One region of the Streptomyces sp. 840.1 genome, then DNA from elsewhere that is predicted to be linked to it. Evidence: riboswitches for the same ligand, from Rfam matches in the RefSeq annotation. Region 1 holds a riboswitch; the other holds the start of a gene.
What was found. Region 1 has a riboswitch for thiamine pyrophosphate ahead of thiC (phosphomethylpyrimidine synthase ThiC). Riboswitches for the same ligand answer to the same signal wherever they lie in the genome.
Positions count from the first base shown of each region.

Region 1 (7,039 bases):
TGGGCGCCAAGCGGTTCGCCGACACCCCGGTGAACTCGGGCGCCGGCACCGCCACCTTCCAGGCCGCATGGCTGCTCAACGGCGGCCAGAAGAGCGACATGGAGCGCCTCCAGGACGTCCACCTCCAGTGGATGTCCCGACTCGACGCGGTCGTCGAGGAGGACGGGCATCTGCTGATGCACTCGGACACCACGGCCTACCTCGACTACGGCTCCACCATCGAGGACGTCAACGACACGGTGCACGCCATCCTGACCCGTAACGACGCCGACGAGTGCTGGGACCTCTTCCGCAAGCTCACCAAGCGCTTCGCCTTCCGCGACGAGTCGGGCCCGCAGGCCGTCCAGCAGCTGATGGCGGCCTACGGCGGCCGGCGCGTCGTCCATGGTCACAGCCCCATTCCGTATCTGCTCGGTGAGGTCGGGTCCGAGGACGGCGAGGACAACGCCGGCCCGCTGGTGGACGGCCCGCACGTGTACGCGGACGGGCTCGCCATCGCCATGGACGGCGGAGTGACCATGGCCGGAAAGCTACTGGTCGTCCAACTCCCCCTGCATGACTGACGTTCTTCGGGGAAGACGCATCAACGACCTGACCGTGCCGACCACTGGGCCTATTTCCGGAAACCCCCTGTCACCCTGTGCCGTGGGCGCTCTACCATCGGCGTACCAGTAGCAGGCTCTCCTCCGTTTCCGCCCGACTGCCCGGTGAATCGGGCACGCAGGCCCTACGGAGCATCGGGGGATGCACACATGAACAGCGCTCCGCACCTGCTGACCGAGGACCGCCCCGAGTACGAGCGGATCCTCGACGACGCGCTGCGTCACGCCCATGAACGACCAGATCTGGCCGCAGTCGGCGAACGGCTCAACCCGGTTCAGCTGCGCACCATGGCGATGGCCGCCACCGCCCTGATCACCGCCACCGCGGCCACCGAGTACGAGCACTACGTGAAGGCCCGCGACGAACTGCGTACCGGTGCGGCCGCCTCCGACCAGGACTCGGCCACGGCCACGGGCGCCGACGATCCCAACGGGTCGGGGGCCGGCATAGGAGCCGTCGTCACAGTCCTCGCCCCGGTGCTGGCGGGCACGGCCGCGGTGATCTTCCTGCTGGTCGGCTACATCCTGAAGATGCTGAGCCCGCCGCCGTCCTTCGCGGGGACCATGGTCGGCGCCGGCTGGGTCTTCACGGCCCTCACCGCGGCCGCCATCCTGATCGCCGCCGTCGGCCTGCTCCTCACGGCCCTGCGCAACGGCTCCACGTCGCTGGCCGCCGACGACCCCGGCGAGGAACTGCCGGAGGACGTGGCGCGGGCCCGGGAGGCCTGGCGGCACGCGCTGCTGGAGCGGGGCATCCTGCCGTTCCTGCGGGACGCGCTGGCCGACCCGGGCGCCGCGCCCGCCGCCCGTACGCCCTATCCCTCGGCCAACCGCATCCCGAAGATCGGCTACAGCAGGCCGGACTTCTCCAGCCCGGACGACGGGCCGGCGGCCGCGCCCCGGCCGACCTTCACCAGTCCGGACTTCACCAGCCCCGACTTCGGCGGGCCGGAACACGAGATGGACTGACCGGTTCCGCGTCCGGGTTCCGGCCGGAGGCACGGTCAGGAGCTCTGCGGTTCGCCGTCACGGCCGGCACTCAGCCCCAGCAGCGCCTCACCGGTGGCATAGAGCTCGATCAGCAACGGCCGCAGCGTCCGTCCCCCGTCCGTCAGCGCGTAGCGGGTGCGCACCGGAAAGCCGCGCAGCCGCTCGGCCGACACCAGGCCGCCGTCCCGGAGCTCCCTCAGCCGCTGGCTCAGCACCTTCGCCGACAGCTGCGGCAGCCGTTCCCGCAGCTCCGTGAAGCCGAGCGGGCCGCCCATGAGTTCACGCAGGACGAGCGTCGTCCAGCGTCCGGAGACCGCTGCGAGCGCCACCTCGACGGGGCAGCCGGGATCGGGACGGCTGGTGCGGCCCCGCTCGGTCGGCGCCAGTTCGCGATCCGGCCCCGCGAGGGTTTCCGCTTGGTGACCCACGTCAACGGACTGTTGTCTGAAGGTATGACGCATTCCACCAGTGTGCAGCTCGCCACGGATGCCGCCGGGCATCCGCACGCCCTCGCGCGGGCGTTCAACACGTTCGACCCCGAGATCCTCGACCTCATGTACGAGCCCGGCTCGGTCTTCGTCCCGCGCCCCGGCGAACCGACGACGGGGTCGCAGCGGCTGCGCGCCAACGGCGAGTTCCTCGCGCTGCGGGTCCCGATCAGAGTGACGCCGCGCCGGACGTACCAGGCGGGCGACATCGCGCTCCTGATCGTGGACTGGCTCGTCGAGGGAGTCGCCGTCGACGGAAGCGACGTCCGTATCGCGGGCACGGCGACGGACATCGCTCGCCGCGGGGCGGACGGTTTCTGGCGATACGTCGTCGACAACCCGTTCGGCGTGGCTCCCCACCCGGGCTCCGGCGCCTGACGCACGCTCAACCGCAGCCGTGAGCATGCCCATCGCGCTGACCGACCGGTGGCGCGAACACGCCTGGCCACCGAGCCGCGCCCCCGACCGCCCCCCGGCTCCCGACCGGGCCGGACCCGGTCGGGAGCGCGGGACGCGCACCGTGGGCGTCAGTCCGCCAGCGGCAGGTACACCCGGTTCCCGCTCGCCGCGAACTCCTTGGACTTCTCCAGCATCCCCGCCTCGATCTCCTCGTCCGAGGCCGAGGCGACCAGGTCGGGAGCGAACTGCTCGGTGATGCTCCTGCTGATCTTCATGGAGCAGAACTTCGGACCGCACATCGAGCAGAAGTGCGCCGTCTTCGCCGGCTCGGCCGGCAGCGTCTCGTCATGGAACTCCCGTGCCGTGTCCGGATCGAGCGCCAGGTTGAACTGGTCCTCCCACCGGAACTCGAACCGGGCGTCCGACAGCGCGTCGTCCCACTCCTGCGCCCCCGGGTGCCCCTTGGCGAGGTCCGCCGCATGGGCCGCGATCCGGTAGGTGATCACACCGGTCTTCACGTCATCCCGGTTGGGCAGGCCGAGGTGCTCCTTGGGCGTGACGTAACAGAGCATCGCCGTCCCCCACCAGGCGATCATCGCGGCGCCGATGCCCGAGGTGATGTGGTCGTACGCCGGTGCGACATCGGTGGTCAGCGGGCCGAGCGTGTAGAACGGCGCCTCCTCGCAGATCTCCTGCTGAAGGTCGATGTTCTCCTTGATCTTGTGCATCGGGACGTGCCCGGGGCCCTCGATCATCGTCTGGACGCCGAGCCGCTTGGCGACCGTGTTCAGCTCGCCGAGCGTGCGCAGTTCGGCGAACTGCGCCTCGTCGTTGGCGTCCGCGATCGATCCGGGCCGCAGCCCGTCACCCAGCGAGTACGTCACGTCGTACGAGGCGAGGATCGTGCAGAGCTCCTCGAAGTGCTCGTACAGGAACGACTCCTTGTGGTGTGCGAGGCACCAGGCCGCCATGATCGAGCCGCCCCGGGAGACGATGCCGGTCTTGCGGCGGGCGGTCAGCGGCACGTACGGCAGGCGCACGCCGGCGTGGACCGTCATGTAGTCGACGCCCTGCTCGGCCTGCTCGATCACGGTGTCCTTGTAGATCTCCCAAGTCAGCTCCTCCGCCCTGCCGTCGACCTTCTCGAGGGCCTGGTAGAGGGGCACGGTGCCGATCGGCACGGGGGAGTTGCGAAGTACCCACTCACGGGTGGTGTGGATGTTGCGCCCGGTGGAAAGGTCCATGACCGTGTCGGCGCCCCACTTGGTCGCCCAGGTCATCTTGTCCACCTCCTCCTCGATGGAGGACGTCACCGCGGAGTTGCCGATGTTGGCGTTCACCTTCACCAGGAACCGCTTGCCGATGATCATCGGCTCGATCTCCGGGTGGTTGACGTTGGCCGGCAGCACGGCCCGGCCTGCGGCGATCTCCTCGCGCACCACCTCGGGCGCGACGTTCTCCCGGATCGCCACGTACTCCATCTCCGGGGTGATCTCGCCGCGTCGGGCGTACCCGAGCTGGGTCACCGGGTTCCCGTCCCGGCTGCGCCGCGGCTGGCGCGGGCGGCCGGGGAAGACCGCGTCCAGATTGCGCAGCCCGCCGCGCGGCGAGGTGTGCTTGATCCCGTCGTCCTCGGGACGGGCGGCGCGGCCCGCGTACTCCTCGGTGTCGCCGCGGGCGATGATCCAGTTCTCGCGCAACGGGGCGAGTCCGCGGCGGACATCGGTGTCGACACCAGGATCGGTGTACGGCCCCGACGTGTCGTAGAGCGTCACGTCCTTGCCGTTGCTGAGGTGCACCTGACGGACCGGCACCCGGAGGTCCGGGCGCGAGCCCTGGACGTACCCCTTGTGCCAGCCGATGGACTTCCCGGCCTCGTCGCTCTGATTGGAGGCAGGCATACGTGCGTCCGCTGTGGTCATGAGACCTACTCCCTACGCCGGCATTACCCGGTAACAGGTTCGGCGGTCGGCGCAGCTTGTCCCGTACGGACGTACGGAGATCAGCGCCCTCTCAGCCCGGTGCTCCGAGCTCCCGCGTGTGCAAAGGTGCCACCACGCTAACGCCCTCGCGGGTGTGCTGAACAGTGGGCCTCGCTCGTCTTGCGATGATCGGCCGGTGACGTCCCCCCATATCGTTCCCGAGCAGCCGTCCCATCAGCACGCCCACACGCACTCGCACGGACCCGCCGCTCCCGTGTCCAAGCACCTGCGCAAGGTGATCGCCGCCGTGCTGATCCCGTTCGCGGCCGCGGTCGCCGTCGGTCTCGTCGTGCTCTGGCCCGGTGGTGCGCCGGCGCACGAGCGCACCGGTGTCGGTTTCGACCGGCAGACCCAACAGGCCAAGGTGGTGAACATCGACAAGGTCGACTGCAAGGACGTGAACGCGGCCCAGCTGCCCGTCGACGGCGAGACACCGCCGGCCAAGGACCCGGCCACCGGCGGCGGGGCCGCGGACTGCGAGAAGGCCACGGTCGAGGTCACAAGCGGCGACGACAAGGGGCGCACCTTCATCGAGGTGATCCAGCCCGGCGCACCGCGACAGCTCCGCGAGGGGCAGGAAGTCGTCGTCGCGTACGCCCCCGACGCGCCCCACGACCTCCAGTACTCCGTGACGGACGTGAACCGGAAGTTCCCGATGGCGCTGCTGGCCGGGATCTTCGCAGTCGCGGTGGTCGTCGTGGGCAGACTGCGCGGGGTCATGGCGCTGGTGGCGCTCGCCCTGTCGTTCGGCGTGCTGACCCTGTTCATCCTTCCGGCCATTCTGCAGGGCTCGAATCCGCTGGTCGTGGCAGTGGTCGGGGCGAGCGCCATCATGCTGATCGCCCTCTACATCTGCCACGGGCTGACCGCCCGCACCTCCGTCGCGGTCGTCGGCACCCTGATCTCGCTGCTGCTGATCGGGCTGCTCGGCTCACTCTTCATCGGCTGGGCGAGCCTGAGCGGGAACACCGACGACAGCACGGGCCTCATCCACGGCCTGTATCCGCACATCGACATGAGCGGTCTGCTTCTGGCCGGCGTCATCATCGGTTCCCTCGGGGTGCTCGACGACGTGACGGTCACCCAGACCTCGGCTGTCTGGGAACTGCACCAGGCGGACCCGACCATGAGTGCGAAGCAGCTTTACCGGGCAGGTATCAGAATCGGAAGGGATCACATCGCCTCGGTGGTCAACACCCTGGTGCTCGCCTATGCGGGCGCCGCGCTTCCGCTGCTGCTGTTGTTCTCGATCGCCCAGAGCAGCGTGGGCACGGTGGCCAACAGCGAGCTGGTGGCGGAGGAGATCGTTCGGACACTGGTCGGCTCGATCGGGCTGGTCGCCTCGGTGCCGGTGACCACCGCGCTCGCGGCGCTGGTCGTCTCCGCAGACCGTACGGGGGTCGGCGCGGAAGCCGGAGCTTCGGCACCCGTACGGAGTGGCAGAGGACGCCGGCGACGGGCGAAGGCCTGAACAGGTGCACACGGAGAGTGATTCACCCGTTCGGCAGGTGTGGTGTTCGACCGGCACCCGGGGCCGGAAGGGCGGTTCCCCGTCAGCCGGCGTTCTGCTCCTCGGCCAGAATTCGCCCCAATGCCTCTTCCAGATTGCCCTCGAAGTCACCCAGCGTGCACTCCTGGCCGAGCGGGACGAGCTTGTCCGTCCGGTCGAGAAAGGCCACAAGAGGTGCTGTGCCCGCCCTGAAGAGGGCACGATCCGCCCCCACCTGGAGCCGGATGTGGACGTCGCACAGCCCTTCGGGCTCGGTCGGCCCGATGTGTACGTCGCCGTCGCCACTGGGGCTGTTCAGGCCATCGAGCAGCAGCTCACGGCCAAAAGCCCAGGTGACGGGGGCATCGCCGGGGAGATGGAAGGTCATCCGGATCGCGTACGGATCGCACACTTCGTACCGGAGCTCCACCGGGATACGGAATGAGAGCTCCTCGGAGACGAGGAAGCTCATCATGACCTCAGCTTGAACCGACTCGCGCATCGTTCAACCCCGCAGTAGATGAATCTGGCCAGGAATGATCCCCCATGGCCCTATTGACGCCATCGTGGTGCACGCGATAGCAGATCACAAGGAGTGATTTTTCAGATACTGATAGAGAACACGAACGAACGCAAGAGGCTGGCCACTTCGCCACGTAGTCGTTCGACTGCGGGGAGCAATCGTTCTTCCTGATCCAGGGGTACCGAAATGGCCATCGCCGCTGCCGTGAAGCCGGCCGCGATCGGGATGGCCGCGCAGACCGTCCCGAGGGCGTACTCCTGCCGCTCGATGACGGGTTCCATTCGCTCCAGCGACCGCAGCCGTTCAAGGAGCTCCGGACGGTCGCGTACGGAGTACCGGGTCAGCGGACGGACCGGATGGCGGTCGAGGTGGTCCTCGAGGGCCTTCTCGTCGAGCTGGCTCAGCAGACACTGGCCGATCGCGTGGGCGTGCCCGGTCTCCTGGAAGGCGGCCCATTCGTCCACCGCGGGCGCGGCCGGGGTGTCGGCGACCGCGAGGAGTTCGATCTCGCCGTCGCGGTAGACGGCGCAGTAGACCGGGGCGCCGACGATGTCCCGCCAGCGGCC
Region 1 is NZ_RJUU01000001.1:2,203,617-2,210,655, forward strand. Features, by position in the region: gene EDD93_RS10065 (metallophosphoesterase) at 1-563, shown strand, start outside; gene EDD93_RS10070 (hypothetical protein) at 753-1,571, shown strand; gene EDD93_RS10075 (helix-turn-helix domain-containing protein) at 1,607-2,020, opposite strand; gene EDD93_RS10080 (DUF4440 domain-containing protein) at 2,045-2,458, shown strand; gene thiC (phosphomethylpyrimidine synthase ThiC) at 2,608-4,401, opposite strand; TPP riboswitch at 4,394-4,527, opposite strand; gene EDD93_RS10090 (YibE/F family protein) at 4,598-5,932, shown strand; gene EDD93_RS10095 (SsgA family sporulation/cell division regulator) at 6,015-6,452, opposite strand; gene EDD93_RS10100 (helix-turn-helix domain-containing protein) at 6,554-7,039, opposite strand, start outside.

Region 2 (7,039 bases), 2.1 Mb from region 1:
TGGACACGGTGGAGGAAGCGCCCGGGGCGCTGGCGCGGCTGTCGGCGTAGCGGCCGGGCCGGGGCGTCGTGGATACGGGGCCCAGTTGTCAGAACACACACGGGCCCCTGTTGTCAGAACACAGCGGGCAGTACGACGCTCTCCGCCGCGTCGAAGGTGACGCCGACGACCGCGCCCTCCTCCGGTGTGCCGCGCAGCGGGCACTCGGCGTCCAGCGCCGGTCCGTGCTCGGGACGCAGGGTCACGGCAACGTGGTTGCCCCGGAAGGTGCGGGCGGCCACCGTGCAGCGCAGGCCGTCCTCCGGGGCGCCGATCCGGACTCCGGCCGGACGCACCAGCAGGTCGCAGGCGCCCTGCGGTGAACCGGCGGGCACCGGCACCTTGCCCCAGTCCGTGTCGGCGGCCTCACCGGTGACGGTCGCCTCCACCACGTTGTCGAAGCCGAGGAAGCGGGCGACGAAGGCCGACGCGGGGTGCTGCCAGACCTCCAGCGGGGTGCCCACCTGGGCGATGCGCCCGTCGCGCATCACGACGACGCGGTCGGCCAGCGCGAAGGCCTCGCCCTGGTCGTGGGTGACGGCGAGCACGGTGGTGCCCAAGCGGGCGAAGAGCGTGCGCAGTTCGACGACGAGGCGTTCGCGCAGACTGCGGTCCAGCTGGCCGAGCGGCTCGTCCAGCATCAGCAGCCTGGGCCGGGGCGCGAGCGCGCGGGCCAGGGCGACGCGCTGCTGCTCGCCGCCGGAGAGCGCGGCGACGGCCCGCCGCTCGGCGCCGGGCAGCCCCACCAGGTCGAGGAGCCCGGCGACCTTGCCGTCCCGCTCGCTCCGGCCCACGCCGCGCATCCGCAGCCCGAAGGCGACGTTGGCGCCGACGTCCCGGTGCGGGAACAGCTGGTGGTCCTGGAACATCAGGCCGAGCCCGCGCCGGTGCACCGGTACCCCGGCCTGGTCCGCCCCGTCGAGCAGTACCCGCCCGCCGTCCGGCTGCTGGAGACCGGCCACCACCCGCAGCAGCGTCGACTTCCCGCTGCCGCTCGGGCCCAGCACACAGACGATCTCGTGGTCGGCGACCTCCAGGTCGACCGCGTCCAGCACCGCCCGGTCGCCGAAGCGCACCGTGGCCGATTCGAGTGTCAGCATCGTGTCGGCATCCTTAGAACTCGCCGGATCGGTCGGTGCGGATGCGTTCGAGCAGCAGCAGGGACACCGCGCACACGAGCATCAGAATGGTGCTGAGGGCCATCGCCTGGCCGTAGTTGAGATCCCCGGAGCGCCCCAGCAGCCGGGCCACGGCCACCGGCAGCGTCGGGTTGTCGGGCCGCGCGATGAACACCGTGGCGCCGAACTCCCCCAGCGACACGGCGAACGCGAAGCCCGCCGCCACCAGCAGCGCCCGGCGCACCAGCGGCAGGTCCACCTCGCGCCAGGCCCGCAGCGGTGAGGCGCCGAGCACCGCGGCCGCCTCGCGCAGCCGCCCGTCCACCGCGCGCAGGACCGGCAGCATGGTCCGTACGACGAACGGCACCCCGACCAGCGCCTGGGCGAGCGGCACCAGGATCCAGGAGGTCCGCAGGTCCAGCGGCGGCTTGTCCAGGGTGATCAAGAAGCCGAAGCCGACGGTGACGGCGGAGACCCCGAGCGGGAGCATCAGGAGCGCGTCGAAACCCCTGACCAGCCGCCCGGCCCGCCTGGTCAGCGCCGCCGCGGCCAGGCCCCCGACGACCAGCGCGATGGCGGTCGCGACCAGGGCGTACCGCAGCGAGTTCCAGATCGCCTCGATGGGCGCGACCAGGAACGTACCGCTGTTCGCCGCCGCCGAGCCCAGCGCCCGGTAGTAGCCGAGGCCGTGACCGCCGGGCAGGTCGAGCGAGCGCTCCACCAGGATGGCGAGCGGCAGCAGGATCAGCACCAGCACGGTCAGCAGAACGCCTGTGAGCAGCGCCCATTGGCCCGCGCCGCGCGGTCGGCGGGCGGTCTGCGCCGGGTCGACGAGCTTCAGCGCGGTCTCCCTGCGCCGTACGGTCCAGGCGTGCACGGCGAGGATCGCGCCGACTGCGGCGAACTGCACGAGCGTGAGCACCGCTGCCGTGGGCAGGGCGAGCAACTGCGCGGTCTGGCGGTAGATCTCCACCTCCAGCGTGGAGAATCCGGGGCCGCCGAGGATCTGGACGACGCCGAAGGAGGTGAAGGTGAAGAGGAAGACCATCAGCGCGGCCGCGGCCACGGCGGGAGCGAGCGCCGGAAGCGTCACCCGCCGCCAGGCGGCGAACCGTCCGGCGCCCAGGACCCGCGCCGCCTCCTCCTGCCGGGGGTCCAGCTGCGACCACAGCCCGCCGACGGTGCGCACGACGACCGCGTAGTTGAAGAAGACATGGGCCAGCAGGATCGCCCACACCGTGGTGTCGAGCCGGACGCCCCACAGGTCGTCGAGGAAACCCCCGCGCCCCAGCAACGCCAGGAACGCGGTGCCCACGACGACGGTCGGCAGCACGAACGGCACCGTGACGACCGCGCGCAGCAACTGCTTGCCCGGGAAGTCGAACCGGGCGAACACGTAGGCGCCCGGCAGGGCGATCAGCAGGGTCAGCGCGGTCGAGGCGAGCGCCTGCCAGAGCGTGAACCAGAGGACCTCGCGGATGTCCGGCCGGCTCAGCACCTCGCCGATCCGGCCGAACTGCCAGACGCCGCCGTCCTTGAGCCCGCGTCCCACGATCGCGACGACGGGGTAGGCGAAGAACACCGCGAAGAAGGCGACGGGCACGGCCATCAGACCGAGCCGCACCGCGCTCCCGCGCCGCGACCGGGTGCGCGCGGCCTTCCCGCGCGCGCCCGGTCCGCGTACGGGAGGCTTCGCTACTTCACTACGAGCGAGGACCATGACTGGACCCACTGCTCACGGTTCTTGGCGATCGTGTCGGGGGCGACGGTCGCCGGCTTGTCCGCGGTGGTCCCGAACCTGGTGAAGAGTTCCGGCACCTTCGCGCCCTTGGTGACCGGGCTGACGAACATGTTGAGCGGCATGTCCTCCTGGAACTTCTTGCTGATCAGGAAGTCCAGCAGGGCCTTGCCGCCCGCCTCGTTCTTCGCGCCGTCGAGCAGACCGGCGAACTCGATCTGCCGGAAGCACGTCGCGGTGGCGACCCCGGTCGGGGCGGTCTTGGGCTGCGGGTCCGCGTACAGCACCTCGACGGGCGGGCTGGAGGCGTAGCTGACGACGAGCGGCCGGTCGGCCTTGGCCTTCTTGCCGCCGGCCGAGCCGGAGAACGCCTCGTTGTACGCCTGCTCCCAGCCGTCGACGACCTTGACGCCGTTGTCCTTCAGCTTCTTCCAGTAGTCCTGGTAGCCGTCCTGGCCGTAGGTGGCGATGCTGCCGAGGAGGAAGCCGAGGCCGGGCGACGAGGTCGCGGCGTTCTCGGTGACGAGGAGGTTCTTGTACGCGGGCTTCGCCAGGTCGTCGAAGGACTTCGGCGGTGCGAGCTTCTTGTCCGCGAAGTACTTCTTGTCGTAGTTGACGCAGATGTCGCCGGTGTCGACCGGGGTGACCCGGTGCTTCGCGGCGTCCAGCTGGACGTCGGACGCGACCTGGCCGAGGCCCTTGGCGGCGTACGGCGTGAAGAGGCCGTTGTCGAGTGCGCGGGACAGCAGGGTGTTGTCGACGCCGAAGAACACGTCGCCGCGCGGTGAGCCCTTGGTCAGGATCTCCTGGTTGAGGGCGGCGCCGGCGTCACCGCTCTTCAGCACCTTGACCGTGTAGCCGGTCTCCCGGGTGAACTCCTTCAGCACGCCCTTGGACGCGTTGAAGGAGTCGTGGCTGACGAGCGTGACGGTCTTGGAGCCGGAGCCCTTGGTGCCGCCGGAACCGGACCCCGAGTCGTCGGAGCTCCCGCAGCCGGCGAGCGCGGTCGCGCCGATCGCCGCGGCGACGGCGGTCACCGCGAGCTTCTTGGTGGTGCTCATGTGATTCCTCCTGGGGGTGACCAGGAAGAGACGCGGCCCTGCCCGCGCCGGCGGAGAACCGGAAGCGGGCAGGGCGCAACAGCTTGAGTAAGGTCCGAACTTCCTACCCGGAATGACCCGGGCGAGGTTCAGAGGGTCTGCGGCCAACCTGTCCTCGGTGCCGCACTCTCAGCGCTGTGGCGCTCCCCTGTCGGAATATGAAGTTGAATTCACGCCCAGGCTACACGGCTGGTTCCGGCCTCAGCGCTCGGACGCCGCGAGCTGCCCGCAGGCTCCGTCGATCTCCTGGCCGCGGGTGTCCCGCACGGTCACCGGCACCCCGTGGGCGGCGATGGCCTCGACGAACGCCTTCTCGTCCTCGGGCCGCGAGGCGGTCCACTTCGAGCCCGGCGTCGGGTTCAGCGGGATCAGGTTGACGTGGACCCGCTTGCCCTTGAGGAGCCGGCCGAGCCGGTCACCGCGCCAGGCCTGGTCGTTGATGTCACGGATCAGCGCGTACTCGATGGAGATGCGGCGACCGGACTTCTCCGCGTACTCCCAGGCCGCGTCCAGCACCTCGCGCACCTTCCACCGGGTGTTCACGGGGACGAGGGTGTCGCGCAGCTCGTCGTCCGGGGCGTGCAGCGAGACGGCGAGACGGCACTTGAAGCCCTCGTCCGCGAAGCGCAGCATCGCCGGCACCAGGCCGACGGTCGAGACGGTGATCCCGCGCTGCGACAGCCCCAGCCCGTCGGGCTCGGGGTCGGTCAGCCGGCGGATGGAGCCGACCACCCGGTTGTAGTTGGCGAGCGGCTCGCCCATGCCCATGAAGACGATGTTGGAGAGCCGCGCCGGACCCCCGGGGACCTCGCCGTCGCGCAGCGCCCGCATGCCGTCCACGATCTGGTGGACGATCTCCGCGGTGGAGAGGTTGCGGTCGAGACCGGCCTGTCCGGTGGCGCAGAACGGGCAGTTCATCCCGCAGCCGGCCTGCGAGGAGATGCACATCGTGACGCGCTCGGGGTAGCGCATCAGGACGGACTCGACGAGCGTCCCGTCGTGCAGCTTCCACAGCGTCTTGCGGGTGGTGTCGTCGTCGCAGCTGATGTGGCGGACCACGGACATCAGCTCGGGGAACAGCGCCTCCGCGAGCTTGTCCCGCGACCCGGCCGGGATGTTGGTCCACTCCGACGGGTCGTGCGCGTACCGCGCGAAGTAGTGCTGCGAGAGCTGCTGGGCGCGGAAGGGCTTCTCGCCGGTCGCGGCGACGGCTTCCTTGCGCTCGGCGGGCGTGAGGTCAGCGAGGTGCCGCGGCGGCTTCTTGGCTCCGCGGGGCGCGACGAAAGTGAGTTCTCCGGGCTTAGGCATGGTTCTTCCAGTGTCGCAGACCCGCGGCGGTGCCCCCGCCCCCCGCCGACGGGGCCCGGCGGAGCAGCGCTGAGCGGGGCCGGACGGGGTATCCGGAGGAAGAGGGACGGCCCGCCGACCACGCAGGAGGTATCAGTCGTGCACACCGTGAAGCGCTGGTTCAGTCACAGCCTGCCCGCACAGGCCCTGGTGCTCTTCGTGCTGGGACTGGGCTTCGGAGCCGTGTTCCGCCGGGACGATCATCCGGCCTTATGGGCGGTCCAGAGCCTGCTCTACACCGCCGTGATCATCGGGGTCGTGGCGTACCAGCGCCGCAGGACCAGCCGGGCGACCGGCGCGCGGCCCGGCACGGTCGACGACCTCAGCCGCAGGATCCGGCACCGCGAGGTGCCCGAGGACCCGGAGGAGCGGGCGCTCATGGGGCGGCTGGTCGAGGACCAGCTCGGGAAGATGGAGCGGGGCAGCCGGTGGCTGCCCTACTGGCTGGGCCTGATGGGCCTGATCGCGGTGGGCATGCTGGTCCTCGGGGCCACCACCGGCTCACTGGCCTTCCCCGTGGTCTTCGCCGTGGGCGTGATCGCGTTCTGTTGCGGGGTCCTGTGGATGCACAAGCGGACGATGGGGCTCCTTCACCACATGCGCTCGGCCCTGCGGGACCGTGTCTGACGTCACCGGAAACGGGTGAGGGCCCACCGTCCGGAGACGGTGGGCCCTCATCCGTGGCGACGCGTACGACCGCTCAGCCGGAGCCGACGAAGATCACCATCAGCAGCCAGACCACCGGCGCGGTCGGCAGCAGGGAGTCCAGCCGGTCCATGATTCCGCCGTGTCCGGGGAGCAGCGTGCCCATGTCCTTGATCCCGAGGTCCCGCTTGATCATGGACTCGCCGAGGTCACCCAGGGTGGCGCTGGCGGCGACCGCGAGGCCGAGCAGCAGGCCCTGCCACCAGGAGCCGTCGTCGATCAGGAACTGCATGCACAGCGCGCCGGCCACCATCGCGAAGCTCACGGCACCGAAGAGGCCCTCGCGGGTCTTTCCGGGGCTGATCCGGGGGGCGAGCTTGTGCTTGCCGAACCGCCAGCCGACGGCGTACGCGCCGGTGTCGCTGACCACGGTCAGCAGCAGGAAGGTCAGCACCCGCATCGGTCCGTCGTCCGCCGTCAGGAGCATGGCGACGAAGGTGGCCAGGAACGGTACGTAGAACGCGGCGAAGACGCCGGCCGTGACGTCCTTGAGGTAGCCCTCCGGCGGTTCGGTCATCCGCCAGACGAGCACCGCGAGGGCGGTCAGCGCCATGGCGGCCCAGGCGCCCTCGGCGCCTCGCGCGTAACCGGCCACGACCATCGCCGCGCCACCGACCGCGAGGGGTACGAGCGGAGCCTTGATCCCCTTGCGCTCCTGCAGACGGGAGGTGAGCTCCCACAGGCCCACGACGACGGCGACCACGATCACCCCGACGAAGACGGCCTTGACGACGAAGAGTGAGGCGACGACGACGGCGCCGAGGCCCACGCCGACCCCTATGGCGGCTCCCAGATCACGCCCCGCGCGTTTCTTCTGCGGGGGCGGCGGCGCGGTGGACATGGGCTCCTGCGGCTTCTCGTCGCGGAACAGGGGGCCGCCGCTCAGGCGTGCGGCCCCCTGGTCCCGGTCATCACGGCTCTCAGCGTCTCTACCTGCGTCGGGAACGTCCGGCACGATGGGCATGGGCCGAGTCTGCTGGGCGTTATGCACA
Region 2 is NZ_RJUU01000001.1:96,662-103,700, forward strand. Features, by position in the region: gene EDD93_RS00380 (LOG family protein) at 1-50, shown strand, start outside; gene EDD93_RS00385 (ABC transporter ATP-binding protein) at 114-1,139, opposite strand; gene EDD93_RS00390 (iron ABC transporter permease) at 1,153-2,766, opposite strand; gene EDD93_RS00395 (thiamine ABC transporter substrate binding subunit) at 2,853-3,956, opposite strand; TPP riboswitch at 4,039-4,155, opposite strand; gene rlmN (23S rRNA (adenine(2503)-C(2))-methyltransferase RlmN) at 4,197-5,303, opposite strand; gene EDD93_RS00405 (hypothetical protein) at 5,442-5,969, shown strand; gene EDD93_RS00410 (phosphatidate cytidylyltransferase) at 6,043-7,039, opposite strand, start outside.
Region 2: linked by a shared signal. The riboswitch ahead of EDD93_RS00395 (thiamine ABC transporter substrate binding subunit) and the one ahead of thiC (phosphomethylpyrimidine synthase ThiC) in region 1 are both predicted to bind thiamine pyrophosphate.